3 regions of the Leeia sp. genome follow, and region 2 is predicted to be linked to each of the others. Evidence: predicted binding sites of a transcription regulator. Region 2 holds the regulator's gene; each other region holds the start of a gene.
The links. The regulator FNR, encoded in region 2, switches genes on or off when oxygen is low (the NO sensors DNR and NnrR bind a similar motif). The targets are predictions, from matches to a motif close to TTGATNNNNATCAA.
Positions count from the first base shown of each region.

Region 1: a site for FNR is predicted at 2,882-2,895, ahead of hemN (oxygen-independent coproporphyrinogen III oxidase). Genes of this name have one in related genera too.
Region 3: a site for FNR is predicted at 1,281-1,294, ahead of ACE3O2_RS09190 (NAD(P)H-dependent flavin oxidoreductase). Genes of this name have one in related genera too.

Region 1 is NZ_JAYREC010000007.1:127,546-131,978, forward strand. Features, by position in the region: gene aroG (3-deoxy-7-phosphoheptulonate synthase AroG) at 1-1,011, opposite strand, end outside; gene hemN (oxygen-independent coproporphyrinogen III oxidase) at 1,417-2,820, opposite strand; gene ACE3O2_RS16705 (SelT/SelW/SelH family protein) at 2,925-3,233, opposite strand; gene ACE3O2_RS16710 (RNA-binding S4 domain-containing protein) at 3,223-3,618, opposite strand; gene ACE3O2_RS16715 (LemA family protein) at 3,672-4,211, shown strand; gene ACE3O2_RS16720 (esterase-like activity of phytase family protein) at 4,278-4,433, shown strand, end outside.
Region 2 is NZ_JAYREC010000002.1:646,302-650,734, forward strand. Features, by position in the region: gene ACE3O2_RS08725 (cation:proton antiporter) at 1-192, shown strand, start outside; gene ACE3O2_RS08730 (hypothetical protein) at 230-1,402, opposite strand; gene fnr (fumarate/nitrate reduction transcriptional regulator Fnr) at 1,574-2,329, shown strand; gene ACE3O2_RS08740 (LysR family transcriptional regulator) at 2,364-3,284, shown strand; gene ACE3O2_RS08745 (BMP family ABC transporter substrate-binding protein) at 3,375-4,433, shown strand, end outside.
Region 3 is NZ_JAYREC010000003.1:72,586-77,018, reverse strand. Features, by position in the region: gene ACE3O2_RS09195 (FAD-binding oxidoreductase) at 1-1,167, opposite strand, end outside; gene ACE3O2_RS09190 (NAD(P)H-dependent flavin oxidoreductase) at 1,355-2,560, shown strand; gene ACE3O2_RS09185 (hemerythrin domain-containing protein) at 2,535-3,077, shown strand; gene ACE3O2_RS09180 (cupredoxin domain-containing protein) at 3,221-3,556, shown strand; gene ACE3O2_RS09175 (FTR1 family protein) at 3,612-4,433, shown strand, end outside.

The DNA.
Region 1 (4,433 bases), on a different contig from region 2:
GTCCCAGTCGATGCAGGCATCGGTAATGCTCTGGCCGTAGGTCAGCGGTTGACCGGGGATCAGGTCCTGGCGGCCGGCACACAGATGGCTTTCCACCATCACGCCGAAGATACGTTCGTCACCCGAGGCCAGCTGGTTGCTGACATCCGCGCCGACGTCCATCTGACGCTGGTACTGCTTGCTGCTGTTGGCATGCGAGAAGTCGATCATCACTTTCTGCGCCAGACCGGCGGCCGAGAGCTGCTGGCAGGAGGCGTCCACACTGGCCGCATCGTAGTTCGGTGTTTTGCCGCCACGCAGGATGACGTGGCAATCCTCGTTGCCCATGGTCGAAACGATGGCGGAGTGCCCGGCCTTGGTCACCGATAGAAAGTGGTGTGGCGCATTGGCAGCCTTGATGGCATCCACTGCAATGCGAATATTGCCGTCGGTACCATTCTTGAAGCCTACCGGGCAGGATAGCCCGCTGGCCAGCTCGCGGTGTACCTGGCTCTCGGTGGTGCGAGCGCCGATGGCGCCCCAGCTGATCAGGTCAGACAGGTATTGCGGGGTGATCATGTCCAGGTATTCTGTCGCCGCAGGCACACCGGCATCGTTGATGTCGTGCAGCAGCTTGCGCGCCAGACGAATGCCTTCATTGATGCGGTAGCTGCCGTCCAGCATCGGATCGTTGATCAGGCCCTTCCAGCCGACGGTGGTGCGCGGCTTTTCGAAGTAGACCCGCATCACCACCAGCAGATCCTGCTCATGGCGTACCTTTTCCTCCTGCAGGCGGCGGGCGTACTCCATGGCGGCGTCGTAGTCATGGATGGAGCAGGGGCCGATGATGACCAGCAGCCGGTCGTCCGCACCGTGCAAGATACGGTGGATGGCCTGACGGGTTTCCAGGGTCAGCTGCGCGGCGCCTTCGGTGATGGGGTACTCACGCAGCACATGCGAGGGCGGGGCCAGCTCTTTGATTTCCTTGATGCGGGTGTCGTCGGTTTTGGCGATATGGCGTGTCTGGTTCATGGCAGGATGTCCAATCAGATGTTGAATGCGTTGTGTGGCCGCGTGCGGGTCCAGCGGCAGCCCGATCTGGGGCTGGTCCAGCCAGAACGGGGGCAATTCGCAGGCGATTTCGATCTTGCGCGACAGTTCCTCGCCCAGATTGCGCCCGCCGCTGCCGTCCGTCGACAGCAGGCGCGACACATAAGAAGATTGAGCGATGCCCACCGTGCGGGCGAAATCCACCTGGCGACCACCAAAGCGGTGCGCTATCAGGAGCCGCAGATTCTGGCGGCGAATATCAGGGATGGCTTGCATACCTGTATTACATCACAGGCATTACCTTATTGGTAACTTTTTTTGAAAGGTGGTTGAAGTGGTGAAAGCCATCATTATTACCTATATGGTAACAATGATGGCTTTGCCGGGCTAAATGGTCTTGGAGTAGCGCTGCAGCACCTGACCCTGACCCAGGTAGTGGTCAAACAGCATGGCAATATTACGTACCAGCAGGCGGCCACGCGGCAGAATGCGCAGGCTATCCTCACCCATCTGCAGCAAGCCTTCCTGCTGGTAGTGCGCCAGCTTGGGCAGGATATCGGCAAAGTAGTGCTGGAACTCGATCTGCCACTGTGCCCGGATCTGGCTAAAGTCGAGGGCAAATTCGCACATCAACTGCTGAATCAGGTCGCGGCGGATCACGTCATCCTGCTGCAGGGCAAAGCCACGAAACTGGGGCAGGCGGCCTTCATCCAGCGAGGCATAGTATTCCTCGGTGGTGCGCACATTCTGGCTATAGCTGTGGCCGATCTTGCCGATGCCGGATACCCCCAGTGCCAGCAGATCAATATCGTCATGGGTGGAGTAACCCTGGAAATTGCGGTGCAGGGTACCTGCGCGCTGGGCAATGGCCAGCTCATCATCCGGCAGCGCAAAGTGGTCCATGCCGATATAGCAGTAACCGGCTGCCTGCAGCTTGTCGATACACAAGCTGAGCAGGTCCAGCTTTTCACTGGCGCTGGGTAGGTCCGCCTCATTGATGCGCCGCTGCGGCTTGAACAAGTGGGGCAGGTGGGCGTAGTTATAAATGGAGAGCCGGTCGGGCCGGGCGGCGATGACTTTGTCCAGCGTGGCGGTAAAGCCGGCTACGGTTTGCTTCGGCAGTCCATAAATCAGGTCGATGGAGATGGAGTGAAAGCCACACTCGCGCGCTGCTTTCAGGACAGACAAAGTCTCCGCTTCACTCTGGATGCGGTTGACCGCCTGTTGTACCTCCGGGTCAAAATCCTGTACCCCAAGGCTCATCCGGTTGAAGCCCAGTTCGCGCAGCAGCTGGATGGTTTGCGGCTGCACCTTGCGCGGGTCGATCTCGATCGAAAACTCACCCTCATCATCCGGTGCGAACGGAAAGGCGGCGCGCAGGCGCTCCACCAGCCAGCGCAACTGCTCATCGCTCAGGAAGGTGGGGGTGCCGCCACCGAAGTGCAGCTGCTCGACCCGTGCGCCGGCAAACAGGGGGCGCTGCAAGGCCAGTTCCTTCTCCAGATACTGCAGATAGACTTCGGCCTTGCCGGTATCTTTGGTAATGATCTTGTTGCAACCACAGTAGTAGCAAATGGTGTTGCAGAACGGAATATGCACGTACAGTGACAGTGGCCGATTGACGCCCGGTACAAAACAGGAAGATGCCACCTGGCGGTAGTCCTGCTCGGTAAAACCAGCATGGAAACGGTCTGCTGTCGGGTAAGAGGTGTAGCGTGGACCGTTGCCGGCCAGCCGCTCGATCAGCGTGCGGTCAAACTGGAGGTTCTGTACATCAAGGTGGGCAGACATGGTGGCTGTGTCCGGAGTAAACAGGATACCCGGAGACTAGCAGTGAACTGCTGCGTGGGCTTTGATGCCCATCAAAGGCCTATGGGGTGGCTCGGTATCAAGTGTCAGTGGTTTGACGGGTCGTCCGTCTGGCGGTCGCTATGCCCCAGTGAGCGCTCCGGCGCTACCCGGTCACGGACGCGCTGCTTGATCTCTTTAGCCTCGGGAAAACGGCCTTCCTGCTTGCGGTCCCAGATCACCTCGCCATCCAGCGTTAGCCGGAAAATGCCACCGCTGGAAGGCACCAGCGCGACTTCGGCCAGTTCATCCGTATCGAAGGTGGTCAGGACTTCCTGCGCCAGCCAGGCGGCACGCAGCAGCCAGCGGCACAAGGTGCAATATTCAATGCGCAGGATGTGGGAATCAGTAGCCACGGAGTTTTCCAATCTGTCTGCGGTCGCGTTTGCTGGGGCGGCCACTGTCTTCGTGTTGGGCTTCATAACGCGGTGCCAGGCTTTGCTGCAGCTGGACCGCTTCACGTGCCTTCACGCTCTCAGGGGTTTCCTGATAGAGCGATTGTGCCAGCGTCGCACTGCCGCGCTGCTCGGCCAGGGCCTGTACCACCACTTCAAACAGGCCATGCGCCACCTGAATATGCAGGGTGTCGCCTACTTTGACGCTACGTGCGGGTTTGCTGCGCTGGCCATTCAGGCGCACGTGTCCGGCATCAACAGCCTGACTGGCGAGGCTACGGGTCTTGAAGAAACGGGCCGCCCACACCCATTTGTCGAGGCGAACTTCGGTGAGCAAGTCAGGCATGATATGGTTTAATGCAGGATTCATACGGCAGGCGAGAGATGGGGGAGATTGTAATGCGAATCCGGGCAATGCGGGGTGTTGCGCTGGCCTTGTTGCTGTCGCTGGGCTTGGCCGGGTGCGGCTTTGGTGAGTTGCGCTCGCAACATGCCGCCGCTGAGCGTGCCTGGCGCGATGTGGTGGAGCAGGATCAGCGCTGGCTGGCCGTTTTACCCAAGCTGCTGCAATTCTGTCAGGGCAAGGGCAGCTCGGCTCCTGCATTGGCGCAGTTGAATAGCTATCTGGGACGGTTGCCAAGCACCGAGAAGGCCAAAGGCTTGCTCGACGATGCGGTAGCCTTCCAGCAGTACCAGGCCCTGAAGCAGGCCCTGCACGGTACGGTGCTTCAGCTGGATCAGCAAGTGTTGCAGCAATCCCCTGACTTGTTGATTGACCCACACTACCGCGACTGGATGTGGCAGGCCCGGCAGATGCAGCAAGAGCAGCAAGTGGCCTGGCAGCATTACCGCAGCGAAGCCGATCAATTCAACCAGACGGCGGATCATTTCCCGAAGAGCTGGAGCGCGACCTTGCTTGGTTTGTCCAAGCGCCCCTGAACGGTGTGTCACGCAGGCGTCACATCGGGCCACTAAGCTGCAGCTTTTTCTGCTGGAGTTCCTCGCATGAAGCTGCATCGTGTCTTGCTGGTGCTGTCCTTGGCGTATGCCTCGACCCTGTCTGCCGCACCGCTGACCGCTGAAGAGGTGACCGTACGCCGCCTGCAGGTGCAGGTACCGTCCACCTTTGCCGTGAAGTCTGATGCCATGTCGGCCGAAGTC
Region 2 (4,433 bases):
AGTGATCGCTGGCTGGTTGGCTGGGGCATGGTGCCACGCGGGGAAGTCGGCCTGATTTTTGCCCAGATGGGCAAAAGTATCGGCGCGCTGAACGATGAACTCTACTCGGTAATCGTACTGGTGGTGGTGCTCAGCACGCTGGTCACCCCACCGCTACTGGCTTGGCGGCTGAAAGGATCGGCAACACACTAAGCGATGCGTCTCCATGCTGGAGCCATCGCCCACGATATCAGGCATGCAGGAAATAGCGGGCAAACTGATCCGCCAGTAGCCGCCCGCTCTCAGTCAGCCACAGGGTGCGATGCCGCTGCAGCAGATAGCCCGCCTTGATCCAGCCTTGTAGCTGCTTCAGCTCGGTCGCAAAGTATTGCTCGAACTGCACCATATAAGTCAGCTCAAACGTCATGAAGTCCAGATAGCCCAGGCAGAGCAGTTGCTGCGCCATCGCACGCCGCATCAGGATATCCAGCGACAGCTTGCGCGCCGCCGCCAAAGGGCGTTTACCCTGCTGCAGCTGTTTGAGGTAAGCCGTTTCCGCACTATTCCAGCCCTGGACGGCACCCAGCAAAGTGCTGGCCCCTGGCCCAAGACCAATCCACTCGCCATCCTCCGCGATCAGATCACCCTCCCCGGTCAACATCAGTCGACCGAGCCGCTGCGCATGCCGCCATGGGTCATCTGCACGGGTAAACCAGCCGCCCGCCAGATGGCCATAACCCAGCTCATCCAGCCATTGCAACACCTGATACAGCTGCTCTTTTTGTTGCAACAGCTGGCTGGCGGATACGGCTGCCGCCACCACACCCCGCAAACAAAACCGGGCGGGCTGCATGAGCAACAAGGCGTGCACCTGTGCCATGGCCTCCGCATCCATGAGCTGTCCCAGCCACAGTTCCACACCGACCCTGCCGCCAGCCTGTTGCAACACAGCGGGCAGTACGGTGAGGCATAAGGCATGGAAACCGGACTCGCCCCCCGCCATGCTGCGCAGCATCACGTCAGCGCCAGGCACGCCTGAGCAATCCGGCACATCCGCCTGCCCCAGATACAGTACGATGCCACAAGGCATACTTGGAGACACGGAGTCACGCCGCTGCAGCCAGTCGGCCAGCGCCAGCGCAAAAACCTGTGGATGCGCTGACACATGCAGCTGCATCTGGGTCGGTTGACGCTTGCCCAGCAAGGCGCACCACTGCTGCCACTCCAGCGTAATGGCCTCTTGTACAGGCTGCACTGCCGCCGGCTTGCGCGGCCAGCATTCCGTCATGCACAGCGCGGGTGGCAGACGGCCGATCGCCGGGCGCGACCAGGCTCGCCCGACGGCTGCGTCATTCAGCCGGGGCTGTCGAATCTGGCGAAGTGCGGGGAAAGCGGCGATGTCGTCCATGTTGAAAGACAACATTTGTCCCCAGCCACGTGGGACGGCCACTGTCGGAAAATCCGCATTCAGGCTATGATGTTGACCAAGCGAGAGGACGGGCATGGTTGGGTTGGGGTTGTGAGCAGTTTTTGCCACTATGCCCATACCCCGCCCGTTCGTGGTTGACCTGTATCAACACCTTACCGATTTGGCATGAACCATACCTCCACCATCCCTATTCAGGAAGTGTCCCTCAAGCACCTCAAGGTAGCGTGCTCCAGTTGTAGCCTGCGCGAGCTGTGTTTGCCGCTGGGCCTGAACAGTGATGAAATGAACCAGCTGGAAACCGTCATCACCCAGCGCGTCAAAGTCAAAAAGGGTGAGCCGCTATACCGAGCTGGTGATGCCATGCGCTCCCTGTTTGCGGTGCGACTGGGTTTCTTCAAGATGAGCGTGCTGTCAGAAGATGGCCGCGAGCAAGTCACCGGTTTCCAGATGGCAGGCGAATTGCTGGGGCTGGACGCCATCAGCACGGAGACGCATAGCTGCGGTGCCATTGCGCTGGAAGACTCCGAGGTCTGCGAGATTCCGTTTGCCGATCTGGAGGAACTGAGCCGGCATATCCCTTCCTTGCAGAATAATTTCTACAAGGTGCTGTCCCGTGAAATCGTACGAGACCATGGCGTCATGATGTTGCTGGGTAATATGAAGGCCGAGGAACGCTTGGCTGCTTTCCTGCTGAACCTGTCACAACGCTTTGCCTTGCGCGGTTACTCCTCCCGCAGCTTTGTGCTGCGCATGACGCGTGAGGAAATTGGCAGCTATCTGGGGCTCAAGCTGGAAACCATCAGTCGCGGCTTCTCGCGTTTCCAGGATCAGGGGCTGATCCGGGTCCACAACAAGGAAATCGAAATCCTGGACCTGCCCGCCCTGAAACAGGTGTTGTCGGGATGTGCAGGCAAAGCCTAACCCTGCACACTTCAGGACACAGGAAGGTCTGTACATGCTGCGCCTGAGTCTGGATGCCCTTACCGTTCTGGATACCATCGATCGCCAGGGCAGCTTTGCTGCAGCTGCCGAAGTGCTGCATCGCGTACCGTCTGCGATTACCTATATCGTTCAAAAGCTTGAGCAGGATATGGATGTCAAGCTGTTTGACCGCAGCGGGCATCGCGCACGACTCACGCCGGCTGGGCAAGAGTTGCTGCGAGAAGGCCGCCACCTGCTGCGTGCAGCAGGTGAGCTGGAAAGCCGGGTCAAGCGGGTTGCCACAGGCTGGGAGACCGAGCTGTCCATTGCCATGGACACCCTCTTCCCCAGCAGCGCACTGCTGCCCATGCTAACGGATTTCTATGCACAAGGTAGTGGTACCCGTATCCGCATCACCCATGAGGTATTGGGGGGAACCTGGGATTCGCTGCTGACCCGACGCTCCGATCTGGTGGTTGGCGCGCCGGGTGATGCTCCGGCGGGCGGTGGTTTTTCCACCCGTACCATCGGGTCGCTGGATTTCGTGTTCTGTGTCGCACCCAATCATCCTCTGGCCGAATTGCCGGAACCCCTGCAGCCACAAGATATCCTGTGGCATCGCTCGGTTGCCGTCGCGGACACCTCTCGCAGCCTGCCACCACGCTCGTCCGGCATTCTCAGTGGTCAGGAAATCCTGCACGTACCCGACATGCCGACCAAGCTGACGATCCAGCTCAGCGGTCTGGCCTGCGGCTATCTGGCCCGGGAGATTGCAGAGCCTTACCTGCGACAAGGGCGCTTGATCCACAAACAAGTGGTGGATCAACGCTTACCTCACCCTTTCCATCTGGCCTGGCGTGCCAGCGATAGCGGCAACGCCCTGCAATGGTGGCTGAAGCGGCTTGATCAACCCGACCTGATGCAGAAGCTGCTGCATCCCCCCGTCATGCTGTAAACGGTCTACAATTCATGACAACCCGGCCGTCTGGCCGCCCCGAATACCCCCCACCGTCACGGTGCAACTTTTGATGCAAAGGAGCAACTTGTGGTTATTTCGCGCAGAACCGTACTCAAACAGCTGACTGCCGCCCTCGTGGTGAGTGGGGTCATTGGTGTGGCACACGCTGCCGAGCCCTTCAAGGTAGGCTTCGTCTATGTGGGCCCGGTGGGTGATGCTGGCTGGACCTACGCCCATGATCAAGGCCGTCAGGCCGTCGAAAAGATGTTCCCAGGCAAGGTAAAAACCACGTTTGTGGAAAGCGTACCGGAAGGAGCGGATGCCGAACGGGTGATCCGCAAGCTGGCGCAAGATGGCAACAAGGTGATCTTCACCACCTCCTTTGGCTATATGAACCCGACGCTGAAGGTGGCCAAGCAGTTCCCGAACACTGTGTTCCTGCACGCCACCGGTTTCAAGAGCGACAAGAACGTCGGCACCTACGATGTCCGCACCTATGAAGGTGCCTATCTGGCCGGTTATGTGGCGGGCCTGACCAGCAAGACCAGCAAACTGGGCGTGGTGGCCTCGGTGCCGATTCCGGAAGTGGTACGCAATATTGACGCCTTCACCCTCGGCGCACGCGCCAACAACCCGAAGGCCACCGTCAAGGTCATCTGGATCAACAGCTGGTACGACCCGGCCAAGGAGCGCCAGGCGGCTGAAACCCTGATCGCCCAAGGCGTCGATACCTTGATGCAGAACACCGACTCCGCAGCCGTGGTGCAAACCGCTCAGGAGAAAAAGGTGAAAGCCTTCGGTTGGGATTCGGACATGACCAAGTTCGGCGCCGATGCCCACCTGGCCGCCAGCCAGATCAACTGGGGGGTGTATTACACCAAGGCCGTCAAGGCCGCGATGGATGGCAACTGGAAGAACGAACCCATCTGGTGGGGCCTGAAAGAAGGTATGATTGATCTGGGCGCGCTGAACAAGAGCCTGCCGGAAGATGTGAAGAAGAAACTGGCCGCTCGCCGTGCCGACATCATCTCCGGCAAAGCCCCAATCTTCGCCGGTCCGATCAAGGACAACACTGGTGCCGTGAAAGTAGCTGCAGGCAAAACCTTGTCTGATGGCGACATGCATGGCATTACCTGGTACGTGGAA
Region 3 (4,433 bases), on a different contig from region 2:
GGTGTGGCTGAGGTTGTAGTGCAGATTGCCATCGCCAAGGTGGCCGAAGACCTGCAAGCGTACACCGGGGAAGGCGTGCTGCAGCAGGGCGGCGGTATCTTGCAGGAAGGCCGGGATGGCGCTCACAGGCAGCGCGATGTCGTGCTTGATTGACGGTCCGTCCAGCCGCTGGGCTTCCGAAATGCTTTCCCGCAATAGCCATAGCGCGCGTGCCTGCTGCTCGCTCTGGGCGATGGCGGCATCCTGCACCGGGGATTCCGCGAGGGTGGCGAGCAGGTCGCCTGCCAGACGGTCATCCGGCGCGCCGTCCGAGAGCTCCAGCAGGGCATACCAAGGGCTGGGGGCTTCCAGCGGTGAGCGGCTACCGGGGATGTGTTGTGTGACCAGCTGTAGGCACACGTCCGACACCAGCTCAAAGGCGGTCAGGCGGTCGCTGAAACGCTGTTGCAGCTGTCCCAGCAGTTGCAGTGCATCCTCCGGCCCGTTGAGTGCCACCCAGGCGGTGCACTGCTGCTGTGGGCGCGGGAACAGCTTGAGGGTGGCTGCTGTAATGATGCCGAGCGTGCCTTCCGCGCCGATAAAGCAGTGCTTGAGGTCGTAGCCGGTATTGTCCTTGCGCAGGCCACGCAGGCCATCCCAGATTTGCCCGTCCGGCAGTACCACTTCCAGCCCGAGGGTAAGTTCGCGCATATTGCCGTAGCGCAATACCTGGACGCCACCGGCATTGGTAGAGAGGTTGCCGCCAATCTGGCAGCTGCCCTCAGACGCTAGCGAGAGCGGAAACAGGCGCTGCTGTTGCGCCGCTGCAACTTGCACCTCGACCAAAGTACAGCCTGCCTCGGCAGTGAGCGTTTGGTTGACCGGATCGACTTGTCGAATCTGCCGCAGACGGGATAGCGAAATCACCACCGCATCGCCACGGGTATCCGGCACGCTGGCCCCGCACAGGCTGGTATTGCCACCCTGTGGCACCATCGACACACCGGCGTCATGACACAGGCGGACAATGGCGGCCACCTCGGCGGTGCTGGCCGGGCGCAACACTGCCAGCGCCTTGCCACGATAGCGTTTGCGCCAGTCGGTCAGATAGGGCTGTATGGTTTGAGGGGCGGTCAAGACATGGGCGTCACCAATCCGGTGAGCCAGTTGCGCAAGCAAATCAGACATAGTGATGGCCAAACAGGGTACGCATGCAGTCTAATCGCTGCGGGGCTTGGCGAACAGGGGCGACTGTGGTTTGATCATCCATTGCACGGAAGATGAGAACCATTCCGTGAGCGTTGATTCAACTCAAAGCCAGCCAAGCCGATTGCTGGCAAGCTTGGGCATCCCGTTGTTGCCCGGAAAGGGTGTCATGTCTTCGCATCAATCGCCGTTCCCCATGCTGGAACTGGCAGGCAAGTCCGTATTACCAATCGTGCAGGGCGGGATGGGGGTCGGGGTGTCTGCACACCGTCTGGCCGGTAGCGTGGCGCGTGAAGGGGCCATGGGCACCATTGCCAGTGTGGACCTCAAGCATCATCACCCGGACCTGCTGGCCCGCTGCCACAAGGTGCGCGATCAGGACGTGCTGGACCAGACCAATCTGGAGGCCCTCGACCGAGAGATTCGCATGGCCCGCGAGATTGCCGGGGGCAAAGGCATGATTGCGGTCAACGTGATGAAGGCGGTGCTGGATAATGCCGACTATGTGCGGCAAGCCTGCGAAAGCGGGGCGGATGCCGTGGTGATGGGGGCGGGCCTGCCGTTTGATTTGCCTGAGATTACCGCCGAGCACCCCAAGGTGGCCTTGATCCCGATTTTGTCGGAAGTGCGCGGTATCGCACTGGTGCTGAAAAAGTGGCTGAAAAAAGGCCGCAAGCCGGATGCCATCGTGATTGAGCATCCGCGTTATGCCGGAGGGCACCTGGGCGCGGCCCGGATCGAAGACCTCAAGGATGGGCGGTTTGACTTCCGGCTGGTGGTGGAAGGCGCACGGGAATTGTTCCGCGAGCTGGGACTGGAACGGGAGCCGATTCCGCTGATTCTGGCTGGAGGTATCAACAGCCACCAGAAGGTGAAGGAAGCCTTCGAGATGGGGGCGTCTGGCGTGCAGCTGGGTACAGCGTTTGCCGTGAGTCAGGAAGGGGATGCCCATCCTAATTTCAAAGCGGTGCTGGCTGGAGCGGGCCCGGAAGATATCGTCGAGTTCATGAGCGTGGCGGGCCTGCCTGCTCGCGGGGTGCTGACGCCGTGGCTGAAAACCTATCTGCGCCGCGAGTCTTTGCTGCAGAGCAAGGCCAAGTGTGATTCGGCACGTTGTACCACGGGGCTGAATTGCCTGTCCGTGTGCGGCCTGCGCGATGGTCTGGCCAAGATTGGTCAATTCTGCATTGATACCCAGCTGGCAGCGGCGCTGCGTGGCGAGGTCAGCAAGGGTTTGTTCTTCCGGGGCTCGGAGCCGCTGCCATTTGGTTCGGCCATCCGGCCGGTGCGTGAGTTGATTGACTACCTGCTCACTGGCATCAAGCCCGTCTTCACCCAACAGGAACACGATGAGCCTGCGCTTGCCGGGGCATGAAGAGCTCCCTTCACTGGAAACCCCGCTGGAGATGCTGCTGGCGTGTCACGGGCGGGTGCGCAAGTTCTGCCATGTGATCCAGCAGCTGGTGACGCATTTGCCGCAGCATGGCCTGACGGCCGATGCCCGCCAGGCGGCAGGCAATGTGATCCGCTACTTTGACCTGGCCGCACCACGCCACCATGCAGACGAAGAAGATGACCTGTTCCCGGCTTTGTTGCTGGCGGCGGGCGAACAGGTGGAGTTTGCGGGCATGCGGGCGGCCCTGCTGGCCTTGCAGCATGAGCATGAGCCGTTGGGCCTGCTGTGGCAGCAACTGCGCCCGCGCCTGCAGGCCATCCATGATGGTCACTGGCTGGAGCTGAACGAGGGGGAGCTGGCCAGCCGTTTTGTGGCGGACTATATCGCTCACGCGGCACGGGAAGAGGCTGAGGTCTACCCAGCCGCCACACAACTGTTGAGCACCGAGGCGCTGGCCCGGATTGCCGAGCAGATGGTGGCGCGTCGTCGTCACTAAGTGTGACAGCCTGAGGGCTTGTAGCTGGCCTGATAAACGGAATGATTCACATTTTGTTGGCGTTTGTTATTGCAGGCGCGGATAATACAAGCTGTCCAAGCGGGCAGCTTTTTCGGTTTTTCAATGTGATCAGGAGTGGCTTCATGTTGGTCAAGCGTTTTGCAGTGGTGGGTGCTTTGCTGTTGTCGGTGGGTGTTGCCCAGGCCGAAGACCTGTCGGTCAAGGTGGAGTTCAAGGATGGCGTGATGACGCCGCAAAAGCTGGAAGTACCGGCTGGCAAGCCCTTCGTGATTGAAGTGAGCAACACCGGCAAATCCGCTGCCGAATTCGAGAGCAAGACGCTGAAGCAGGAAAAAGTGGTTGCACCGGGCAAGACCGTGAAGCTGAAGGTCAAAGCTGTCAAGGCGGGCGAGTACAAGTTTGTGGATGAATTCCATGAAAACCTGCCGACTGCACAAGGCGTGATCATCGCCAAGTAAGGCAGTACACCGGGCTTGCTGCCCGGTGGTGTCAAATCAGCAGCGGGGCAGCCGTATGGATCAGGTTCTTTTCATCGTCTGGCGGGAAAGTGTGGAAGCGATGCTGGTGATCGGCATTCTCTACGCTTGGCTGCGGGGCAATCCCAATGCAGGCCAAGGCATGCGCTATCTGTGGGGTGGGGTGGCTGCCGGTCTGGGCTTTGCCTTTCTGCTGGGTGGCACCATCCTGTTGTTTGATGAAATGCTGCCGGAGGGGGCGCAGGATTACTTTCAGTTGGCCATGGTGCTGGTGGCGTCGGCCCTGATCGTACAGATGGTGCTGTGGATGAAGCGGCATGGTCGACACCTGAAGCGCACGCTGGAGCAGGGCATGCAGCAGAATGTAGACAACACCAATTGGTGGGGCATGCTGCTGCTGGTGGCCTTGGCGGTGGGGCGCGAGGGCAGCGAAACAGTCATTTTCCTCTACAGCTCCGGTGTGGCGCAGCAGGGCATGGCCTTGCTGCACTTCTGGCTGGCGGCTGCGACCGGGTTTGTGTTGGCACTGGTCACCTTCTGGCTGTTGCAGTTGGGCGGCAAAGTGTTTTCGTGGCGGCTGTTCTTCCGGGTCACAGAAAGCCTGCTACTGCTGCTGGGCGCATCCATGCTGGTGACGGGTGTCGAGAAAATGATCGGGCTGGAATGGCTGCCTGCGCTGGTGGACCCGTTGTGGGACAGCAGTGCCTTGGTGCCGGATGATGGCCGTTTGGGCGGCTTGCTGTCGGGCTTGACCGGTTACCGGGCACAACCGTCGCTGATGTTGCTGCTCTGCTACGCGGCATACTGGGCCGCAGTCTGGTTCCTGTTGCGCCGTGCGCAGCGCGCTGCAGCGGCCCCG